DNA from 3 places in the Micromonospora sp. NPDC048843 genome. Region 2 is predicted to be linked to each of the others. Evidence: riboswitches for the same ligand, from Rfam matches in the RefSeq annotation. Region 2 holds a riboswitch; each other region holds the start of a gene.
The links. Region 2 has a riboswitch for cyclic di-AMP ahead of AB0C20_RS27360 (C39 family peptidase). Riboswitches for the same ligand answer to the same signal wherever they lie in the genome.

Region 1: another riboswitch for cyclic di-AMP. It lies ahead of AB0C20_RS02570 (hypothetical protein); the one in region 2 lies ahead of AB0C20_RS27360 (C39 family peptidase).
Region 3: another riboswitch for cyclic di-AMP. It lies ahead of AB0C20_RS21360 (hypothetical protein); the one in region 2 lies ahead of AB0C20_RS27360 (C39 family peptidase).

What each region holds. Positions count from the first base shown of each region.
Region 1 is NZ_JBEZGJ010000005.1:80,943-84,183, reverse strand. Features, by position in the region: gene AB0C20_RS02575 (carbonic anhydrase) at 1-348, shown strand, start outside; gene AB0C20_RS02570 (hypothetical protein) at 405-1,424, opposite strand; cyclic di-AMP (ydaO/yuaA leader) riboswitch at 1,429-1,559, opposite strand; gene AB0C20_RS02565 (YibE/F family protein) at 1,726-3,096, opposite strand.
Region 2 is NZ_JBEZGJ010000146.1:4,399-7,639, reverse strand. Features, by position in the region: gene AB0C20_RS27365 (alpha/beta fold hydrolase) at 1-612, opposite strand, end outside; gene AB0C20_RS27360 (C39 family peptidase) at 736-1,584, opposite strand; cyclic di-AMP (ydaO/yuaA leader) riboswitch at 1,817-1,957, opposite strand; gene AB0C20_RS27355 (hypothetical protein) at 2,242-3,006, opposite strand; gene AB0C20_RS27350 (hypothetical protein) at 3,142-3,241, opposite strand, start outside.
Region 3 is NZ_JBEZGJ010000092.1:21,390-24,630, reverse strand. Features, by position in the region: gene AB0C20_RS21360 (hypothetical protein) at 128-1,141, opposite strand; cyclic di-AMP (ydaO/yuaA leader) riboswitch at 1,198-1,329, opposite strand; gene AB0C20_RS21355 (cation diffusion facilitator family transporter) at 1,448-2,365, opposite strand; gene AB0C20_RS21350 (AAA family ATPase) at 2,472-3,241, opposite strand, start outside.

The DNA.
Region 1 (3,241 bases), on a different contig from region 2:
CAGGCCGCCCGGGAGTCCGCCGCGACCGGAACCGCGCCGAGCGGTCATCTGCGCGCTGTGGTCGACGCCGTGCTGCCCAGCCTGCGCCGCGCCGAGGCCGAGGGCGTGGACGACATCGACGGCATCGTCGACATCCACATCGCCCAGACCGTCGAGACGTTGCTCGGGCAGTCTCCCGTGCTGGCCGACGAGGTGGCGCGGGGGCGGTGCGCGGTGGTGGGGGTGTCCTACCGGCTGGCCGCCGGAGCGGTGCGCCCGGTGGCCGCCGTGCCAGCCGGCTTCGCGACGTTGGCGACAGCGGCCGGATCGCCCGAGTCGACCGACCCGGCCGCGCCTGCCACAGTCTGACGCGACGAGGGCCGCCCCGCGTCACGCGGAACGGCCCTCGACGGGAATCGTGCGGGTCAGAGCAGCGACATGTGGACGTGGTCGGTGTGGTTCGACGGCCCGCTGTACGAACTCCAGCCGGTGGCCGGGAACCAGATCTGCCGGTTCCAGATCACGTAGTAGATGCCGAGCCGGTCGGCGTTACGGATGAGGAACGCGGCGACGTTGTTGCCGTACGTCCGGGTGTCGTTGTTGTGCCACGGGGAGAACCCGCTCTTCTGCAGCGACCAGTCGCAGGCGCGGCCCTTCGGGTGCTCCCACGGCCCACCGGGGCGGTAGCAGCCGACGAACCGGTTGAAGCCGGCCGCCTTGACCTCCTTGTACGCGTGCAGCGTGCGCGGCGTGACGCAGCCGGACGTGGTGGGGTCCTTCTCGCTGCACGACTGCGGCTTCCAGTCACCGTCGGCCGTGCGACCCGGGCCGATCTTCGCGACCTTGGAGGTGGCGTCCACCAGGCCGCCGGTGAAGCCCTTCCCGCCCACGAGGGAGAGCGCCTTGTCGGCCTCGCTCTTGCGCTTCGCCATCAGGGCCGTCTGCTTCTGCTGCTCCCGAACCTCGGTGTCGAGGGCCAGCTTGGCCTGCTCGGCGCGGGCCTTCACCTCGTTGACCTCGGAGAGCTTCTTCTCGTTGACCATGTTCATCTCGTCGAGCAGCCCGGCGCGCTGGACGAACGAGTCGGGAGCGTCGCTCTCCAGCAGCATCGCGACCGCGCCGATCCGGCCGGTCCGGTACGCCTGGGCGGCGATCTGCCCGACCTGCGGGGCCAACGCGTCCAGGTCGGCCTTGGCCCGGTTGACCTCCGCGGCCAACTCGCCCTGCCGCTTCTTGGATTTGTCCAGCTTGGACTTTGCGGCGGAGTAGTCGCGGTTGGCCTGCTCGATGACGTCGTTGAGCAGCTTGGGCTCGCCGTCCTCCTCGTGCCCGGACGGTGTGGGGTTCGTCGGGGCGGCGTGCGCCGGCAGCGGCCCGGCGAGCACTGTCAGTGCGGCGATCACGGCCACCACGGGTGTCAACCAGCGGCGTAGGGGTGCCGTCACAATGTTCCCTTCCGTCGACCGCCGACCGGGTTAGCTGACGGGTTCGGGGCGGAAGTGGCCCCTACCGCTGACGCGGATTCACCCCAGGTACCTGGGTCCCCGGCTCGCCGGTTGGCGATTGGGCGGTGGCACCGCAGGCGCCGCTTCGCGCCTTCATCGGTGACCGGCAGCGAGGTTACCCGAGAGTCGACCGGCTGAGCTACGCCTGGATGCCGACCAAAAGCGTCATTTCGCCATTGCGTTGAGTGACCAGTGACGCGGTTCTCAGGGTGGATGCCCGATCTGGTCACGCTGAGGAGTGTCACCATGCCGTATCAGTGCTCCTGTTCGACTCCGGCCACCGGTCGGTGGCCTCGGATGGGGGTGCGGTCCGCGTCCGGTCCGGCTCGTCGGAGCCGGCCGTTCGCGGTGAGCTGAGTGCGGCCAGAGCCTCGCTGCGGTCCGGCTGGGGCCGGGGCGCGGGAGCGCCGGTGGACGGCGTGGCACCGCCGCGCCCGGCGGCGGTCACCACCGCTGCCAGCCCGGTGGTCAACGGCACGGCGGCGATCAGACCGAGGGTGGCGACCGCGCTGCGGACGATCTCCTGCGCGAGGAACTCACTGGTGAGGATCTGCCCGATCGGCCGCGAGTCGGCGGTCAGCAGGAGCAGCAGCGGCAGTGACGCGCCCGCGTACGCCAGCACGATGGTGTTGACAGTGGAGGCGATGTGCGCGCGGCCGACCCGGGTGGCGGCACGGTACAGCTGCAACCGGGACAGCCCGGGGTTGGCGTTCGCCAGTTCGGTGACGGTGGCTGCCTGAGTGACAGTCACGTCGTCGAGCACGCCGAGTGATCCGATGATGATCCCGGCGAGCAGCAGACCGTGCAGGTCCACGTCGCCCTGGAACATCGACAGGGTGGTGGCGTCCTCGCTGCCGAAGCCGGTGAGGTGGGTCGCGGCCGTGGCGATGGTGGCGAGCACGCCGGTCAGCACCAGGCTGCCCAGTGTGCCGAGCACCGCTACCGAGGTCTGTGCGGTGACCCCGTGGGTCAGATAGAGCACCACGAACATGATCAGGGCCGCGCCGACCACCGCCACCAGCAGCGGTGACCTGCCCGCGCTGATGCCCGGCAGCACGAAGGTGAGCAGGATGGCGAAGCTGGCGGCCAGCCCGGCGAGCGCGGCCAGACCTCGCCACCGGCCGAACGCGACGATCGCGGCCGCGAAGACCACCGCCAGCCACACCATCGGGGTGCCGCGTTGGTGCTCGGCGATGTTCCAGTTGCTGACGGCGGGATCGATCGGATCGGCCAGCTCGACCAGGACGACCTCGTCGCCGACCTCGACCCGGGGCGCGCCCGGCCCGTCCGGCACCGGTGTCCGTACCTGCTGGCCGGCGGTCGGCCCGTCGTCCACCCGGACGTCGACAGTGCCGCACCGCCCGTCGCCGACCCTTGGTGTGCCCTCCGGAACCGACGGCGCCGGCGGGCACGGCTCGCTCACCACCCGGGTGACAGTCCCGGGGTAGCGCGGCACGTCCGCACCACCATCGGTCTGTGGTGACCCGCCGCGAGGCCAGAGCAGCACCGCGGCCAGCACTGTGGCGACGAAGAGAGGTACCACAGTCACGACGAGTATCCGTCGCACCCGTGGTGGGGCGGACGGAGCGGGGTGAGTGTGGTCGGCGGCCAAGGCGAGACTCCCAACGATCCGGTGCGGGATACGGGTCAGCGGGCCGGGCGGTTCACCGTTGCGGTGGAAACGCGGCGGACGGCGGGGCGGATCGCTGCCTGGCGACCGCTTGATCACAGACGGTCAGTGCTCGGCCCGGTCGGCC
Region 2 (3,241 bases):
CCCGCGCGCCAGCACCACCGGCACGTCGGTCGCCGCCAGCATCGCGGCCAGGTCGGGCTCGCCGACGGCGAAGGCGGTCGGGTCCATGGCGAGACGCCACCGGCCGTCGACCTGGCGCAGCCCGGCGTCCACCACCGGGTCGTCCGGCGAGACCAGGCCGGCCAGCCCGGAGACCCGCAGGTAGCGGCGCGCCGCCTCGGCGCGGCTGGCGAACCAGCTCACCGGTCGGGCGGCGACCTCGGCGGCGCGGGCCAGCTCAGCGGGTGACCAGATTGCCTTGATGCCCAGCCCGACGACAGCGTCCACCGGCGTTCCCGCGTCGCGGGCGGCGAGCACCAGGCCGACCACCCCACCCAGCGAGTGCCCGAGCACTACCAGCCGGTCGTCGGGAGCGAGGGCCTGCGCGATCTGCTGGGCGAAACCCGGGAAGGAGTACGACGGCAGCGGCGACGCCCAGCCGTGGCCGGCGAGGTCCGGTGCCAGCCACCGCCCGGGCCAGTGCTGATCGAGGTACGGGGCCCAGGGCAACCACACGTCCCCGGTCGCTCCCATGCCGTGCAGCAGCAGCAGGACCGGCCTACGACCGGCGTGACCACCCGTTTTCTCCACCACGGCCGCAGTCTCCCACGGTTCACGGCCCGGTACGAGAGTCGTCCATGACGGACCGCGCGGACAAACGCCGCGGGCGCCGGCCCCTTGTGGAGGACGGCGCCCGCGGCGGTCAACGTGCCCGGGTCAGGCGGAGTAGCCCCGGCTGGTGATCCAGTTGGCCAGGTCGATCGTGGTGATCCAGTACGACGGGTCGGCCGGGTTCGCCGAGTCGGCGATCCGCACGGTGCGACCGTTGTCCTTGTAGCCCACGACGGCGATGTAGTGCCCACCGCCGTAGGAGTGCCAGCTGCCGTCGGTGTCGGTGGCGTCCCCGACGACGTTCGCCACCACGCCCCGACCGTCGGTGATGGCCTTCACCACGTCGGCCTGCAGCCGGTCCATCTGGGCCGGGCTGGGCGCGCCGGGGAACATCCGGGTCCGGTACGGGGAGCCCTTCACCTCGGCGTTGAGCACCCGGGTGGTGTCCTCGGCCGAGTTGGTGCCCATCTCGGTGGTGCCCAGCTCGGCGCCGAGCTCCTCCTGGGTGCGGTCGATGCCGGCGGCGCTGAGCGCGTTCCGGGTGGCCGCCGGGCCGCAGTTGTAGTAGGTGTTCTGCGCCTCGTAGTCGTAGTCGAGCACCTTGGTCGCGGGCGGCTTCGGCCGCTCCGGCTTCCGGGTCAGGTCCGGGTTGCTGCTGGCCTTGGCGGCGGGCGACGCGGCGGTGGTGGCCGGGGCGGCAGTGGTCGGCGCGGCGCTGGCCGAGGGGGACGCGTCCCGAGCCTCGCCGCGGGAGGCGGCGACGTCGCTGCGCATCTCGGCGACAGTGGTCGCGGTGCGCTGGCCGGCCGGGGCGTCGTCGGCAGTGGTGAGCAGGGCGCCGGTGGTGGTGGCGATCGCGAGGGCCGCGGCGGAGGCGGCGACGATCTGGTACGGGCGCTCGGTGGCGAGGCGGCGGAGCTGACGCTGCAGGGTGTGCTTCACGGGGTCCTCCACGGATCGGGGGGAGAGCGGCACACCGGGGCCGGACCGGTATCCGGGCAGGCGCCAGCGCACGGACCGTGGTCCGCAGATGGTGAACCGCTCAGGGGAACGCCCGGCGCGGCCGGGCGGGGAAGGCGATGACCCGGGGGTCAGCTCACCGTCACTGGACGAGTGAGCGGGTGCACCGCCGCGCCGTGGAGGCGAGGGAACAACCGAGGGGTGGAAAGGTGCTGCACGAGGATGGGACTCCTTCCGACACCGCCTACCGGGTTAGCTGACGGATTCGGGCGGGAAGACGCCCTACCGCGGGCCGTGGCTCGCGGATTCACCCCGGACTTACTGGTGGGTCCCCGGTTCGTTGATCACGATTAAGCGGGTCGATGCGGCGTCGCGTCTTGCGATCGGTTACCGCACCGGACGGGACGACACTACTGGCGTCTCAACGCCCTGCCAAGCCAGGTTCACCTGCGTAAACCCCAATTGGCGCGACAATTTCTGCGCGTATTGCCGCTGATGTGACTCGATGGGACAACGGGTTACGGCGACACCTCCGGGCGACAACCGGACAGGCCGTAAAGAACGCGCCCACAATCGCGGGAACAATCCCGCCGACTGCGTCGGACGTCCGCTTTCGTGATTGGGTGAGCGGCCTCACATCACGGATTGGGCTCAACCCACCCGGGCCGGGCGCCACAGTGCCACGGGACGCAGCGCCCCGGCCACCGTGCGGCGCGCGGGGACCAGGGTCGGGCGTAGCCGGGCCGCCGCCGCGTACGCCTCCTCGGCGAGGGCACGAGCGGACTGTGCGGCCAACTCCGCGTCGCGCCAGGCGGCCCGCTCGCCGTCGGCGGCCACCTGGTAGTCGGCCAGCCGCGCATCCCGGACCACCCGGCTGATCAGCACCTCCTGCTCGACCGGGTGTCGCCGGGGATCCCAGCCACGCCGGTGCCCGAACACGTCGCCGAGCTGCGCCATTGTCAGGTCGCCTCGCCAGTACGCCGCCATCGCCGCCCGGTGCAGATAGCGTTCCCGAGCGGCGTACTCGGCGGGGGTGTGCGGGGTCTGCGGGGTGGGCAGTGCCCCGGCGTCGGCGAAGCGACGCGCGGCGGTGTCCGCCTCGTCGTACCCGGTCCAGGCCTGCTCCAGTTGCTCCTGAGCGGTCAGCCAGGCGGCGCGCCGCCGCTGGGCGGTGGTGGCCGCGCCGGCCGCGGCGACGGCCACCTCCTCGGCGTAGCGACGCAGGTCGACGGCCTCGGCGGCGGCCACCTCCCGAGGCGTGGGCCCGGCCGGGAGCGGGTCGTCAGTGGGCCGGTCCCGTTCGGGGCGGGCGGCCAGCACGGTGAGCAGGCCCAGGGTCAGCAGGAACAGCGTCGACCAGATGGCGGCGGCCCGCGGCATCTCGGTCACGAACTGGTAGAAGACGACGGTCTCCATGGTCGGCACCTCGGGGAGAGAGCAGTGCGATGGGGAGCCGCGCCGATCAGCGGGCCGCTGTGGGCCACGGGTCGGCGGGTCAGGGAGCGGGTGGGTCGACAGGGTGCGCGGTGACGGGACGGTCGTCCCGGTGGCTCAGCGTCCGGGTGGGGCCCGGGAAGCCCGACCGCTCGTACCGTCGACGAGGGGCAGCCGGTCAGATTCGGCCGCGCGGACCGGCAGCACGCCGGCCGCG
Region 3 (3,241 bases), on a different contig from region 2:
CGCCGACCGCTGCCGGGTCGTCCGACGAGCGACGACATCAGGGGTACGCCCGGCGACGTAGCCCGGCCCCGGACACACGTGATGCCTGCGAGCCAGCACACGACTCACAGGCATCACGACGCGTGGGTCAGTAGACCGACAGGTGTACGTGGTTGGTGTGGTCGGTCGACGGGGTGCCGTGCGCCCCGCTGTACGACTTCCACCCGCTGCTGGGCAGCCAGATCTGCCTGTACCAGATCACGTAGAGCACGGCGAGCCGGTCCGCGTTGCGGATGAAGTACGCGGCCAGGTTGTTGCCGTACGTCTTGTCGCCGCCTGTGGCGTTCCCGCCGAAGCCGCCCTTCTGCGCCGCGAAGTCGCAGGCCCGGCCCTTCGGGTGTTCGCCGGAGCCGCTGGGGCGGTGGCACGAGACGTAGCGGGTGAATCCGGCGGCCTTGGCCTGGTTGAGCGCGTGCAGGGTGCGTGGGGTGATGCAGCCGTTGGCCGGCGTGGGGTCGTTGACGCTGCACGACTCGGAGGGCCAGGAGCCGTCGGAGTTGCGCGGTGCGGCCTTCGCGTTGGCGCTGGAGGTGCCCCGGTTGGAGCCGGCGTCGGCTGTGGTCTGCGGTTTGGGTGTCGTGGCCACTGTCAGGGCCCGTTCGGCCTGCTCCTTGCGCTTGGCCATGACCGCGACCTGCTTGCGCTGTTCGTTGATCTCACCGTCCAGGGCGACCCGGGTGCGGTTGGCCTTGTCCTTGCTGTTCAGCAGGTCGCGCAGCACCCGGTCCTCGTTGGCCGCCACCGCGTCCAGCGCGGCTGCCCGGTCCATGAAGCCTTCCGGAGTGTTGCTGTTGAGCAGCGCCGACATCGCACCGAGCCGACCGGTGCGGTAGGCCACCTCGGCGATCTCGCCGACCTTGCCGTTGCGCTGGTCGATCTCACCCTCGATGGTCGTCAGCTGGGTGGCGAGTTGCTTCTGCCGTTGCACCGAGGTGTCCAGGGCGCGCTTCGCGTCCAGGTAGCCCTTGCTGGCCGCCTCGAGTTGGGCCCGCAACGCCGGGGTGCCGCCCTCCTCGTCGGAGTCGGGTGCGGCGGCCCGCAGGCCGGTCGGGGGAGCGGCCGAGGCGGTGCCGGCCGGAAGCGCGACGCCGAGGGCGAACATCGCGACGATCAGGGCCGCCAGTCGGGCGGCGGGTGGTCGTGCTGGTGCCACTGCGCATGTCCTTCCGTCAGCCGCCGACCGGGTTAGCTGACGGGTTCGGGACGGAAGATCCCTACCGCTGACGCGGATGCACCCCAGGAACATGGTTCCCCGGTTCGCCCAGTTGGGCGATTAGGCGGCGACCGCCACCGGCGCCGGGAGGGCGCCGCCTTGTGGAGGCCGGGACCGAGCCTACCGGTGCGGGTGGGGCCGCTGCAGCCGATGTGACGGACGGTGCGTGCGTCGCCACGGAAAATTACGGCGCCGTCACCATTCGATGGAGCCACAGGCTCCAGAAGCGGCGCCGGGCTCGATCTGCAACGTCGCGTGCTCGATGCGGAAGTCGTCGTGCAGGGCCGTACGGGCCGCGGTGAGCACCGCGCCGACCTCCGCGCCGGGTGCCATGGTCAGGTGAGCGGAGGCCACCTCCATGCCCGAGGTGAGCGTCCAGACGTGCAGGTCGTGCACCTCGACGACACCGGGGACGGCGGCGAGCCGGTCGTGCACCGCGGTCACCTGGAGGTGCTCCGGGGCGGCCTGCACCAGGATGCGGATGGCGGCGCGGGCCAGCCGCCAGGTGCGGGGCAGGATGAACACGCCGATGGCGACCGCGACCAGGGGGTCGGCCCACCACCAGTCGGTGACGGTGATGAGTAGCGCCGCGCCGATGACGCCGACCGAGCCGAGTAGGTCACCGAGCACCTCCAGGTAGGCGCCCTGGAGGTTGATGCTCTCCCGGGCTCCGGCGCGCAGGAGCGCGAAGGCGGCGATGTTCGCGAGCAGGCCGAGCACTGCCACCGCGAGCATCGGGCCGGCGATGACCTGGTGCGGGTCGCCGAAGCGGCGGATCGCCTCGATCACCACGTAGATCGCGACGCCGGAGAGCAGGACGGCGTTGGCCAGCGCGGCGAGCACCTCGAGCCGGTAGAGCCCGAAGGTGCGCTGCGGGTCGCCGGTGGCCCGCCGGGTCGCCGTGATGGCGGCGAGCGCCATCCCGATGCCGAGCACGTCGGTGAACATGTGCCCGGCGTCGGAGAGCAGGGCGAGCGAGCCGGTGTGCAGGGCGGCCACCGCCTCGACCACCATCAGGGTGGCGAGCAACCCGAACGCCGCCCAGAGTCGACCTCGGTGCTGGTGTGCGGCATTGGCGACGGACCCATGGTGGTGGTCATGACCTGCGCCCACGAGAACCACCTTCCGCCGCTGGTCGGGACCCGGTCAAATGTATGCTCACATCGCTATGTGTGCAAGTGTACGGGCAGGGCCTTCCGCTGGCGGCAGTCCGCACACGTCAGCCGGTCGGGTCGATGGTGGTGAGCCGCTGGGTGGCCCGGGAGAGCGCCACGTACAGGGTGCGCACGCCGGCACCCGGATCCGCCCGGATCTCGCTCGGGGCGACCAGCACCACCCCGTCGTACTCCATGCCCTTGGCCTCCAGGCTGGTCACCACCTGCAACCTCGGCGCGCCGAGCGCGCCGAGCCACCCGGCGACCTCGTCCCGGCGGGGGACCGGCGTGATCACCCCGACCGTGCCCTCCACCTCGGCCAGCAGGCCGGCGGCAGCCTCCACCGTCGCGGTCTCCAACTCCGTCGCGGGCACCACCAGCTCCACCGGCTCCACCCCGGTCGAGCGGACGGCGGTCGGCAGCGGCAGGTCCGGGTAGAGCCGACGGATCTCCGCCGCCGCCACCGCGAAGATCTCCGCCGAGTTGCGGTAGTTGGTGGTGAGCGTGAAGTCGTGTCGCTTGCGCCGGCCCAGCGCCTGGTCCCGGGCCCGGTCCAGTTCGTCGGGGTCGCCGGTCCACGCGGTCTGCGCGGGGTCGCCCACCACCGTCCAGGAGGCAAGCCGGCCGCGACGACCGATCATCCGCCACTGCATCGGCGAGACGTCCTGCGCCTCGTCCACGACCACGTGCGCGTAGTCCCGGTAGTCCTCCGGACGCTCCCGGGCCGCCGCGCGGGCCGCCCGCTGCCGTTCACCGAGGGTGCTCAGCTCACGGACGCCGCCGGCGAGCTGGAACGGATCGCGTCGCGCGCGGGCCGGCTGTGCGGGCTTACCGA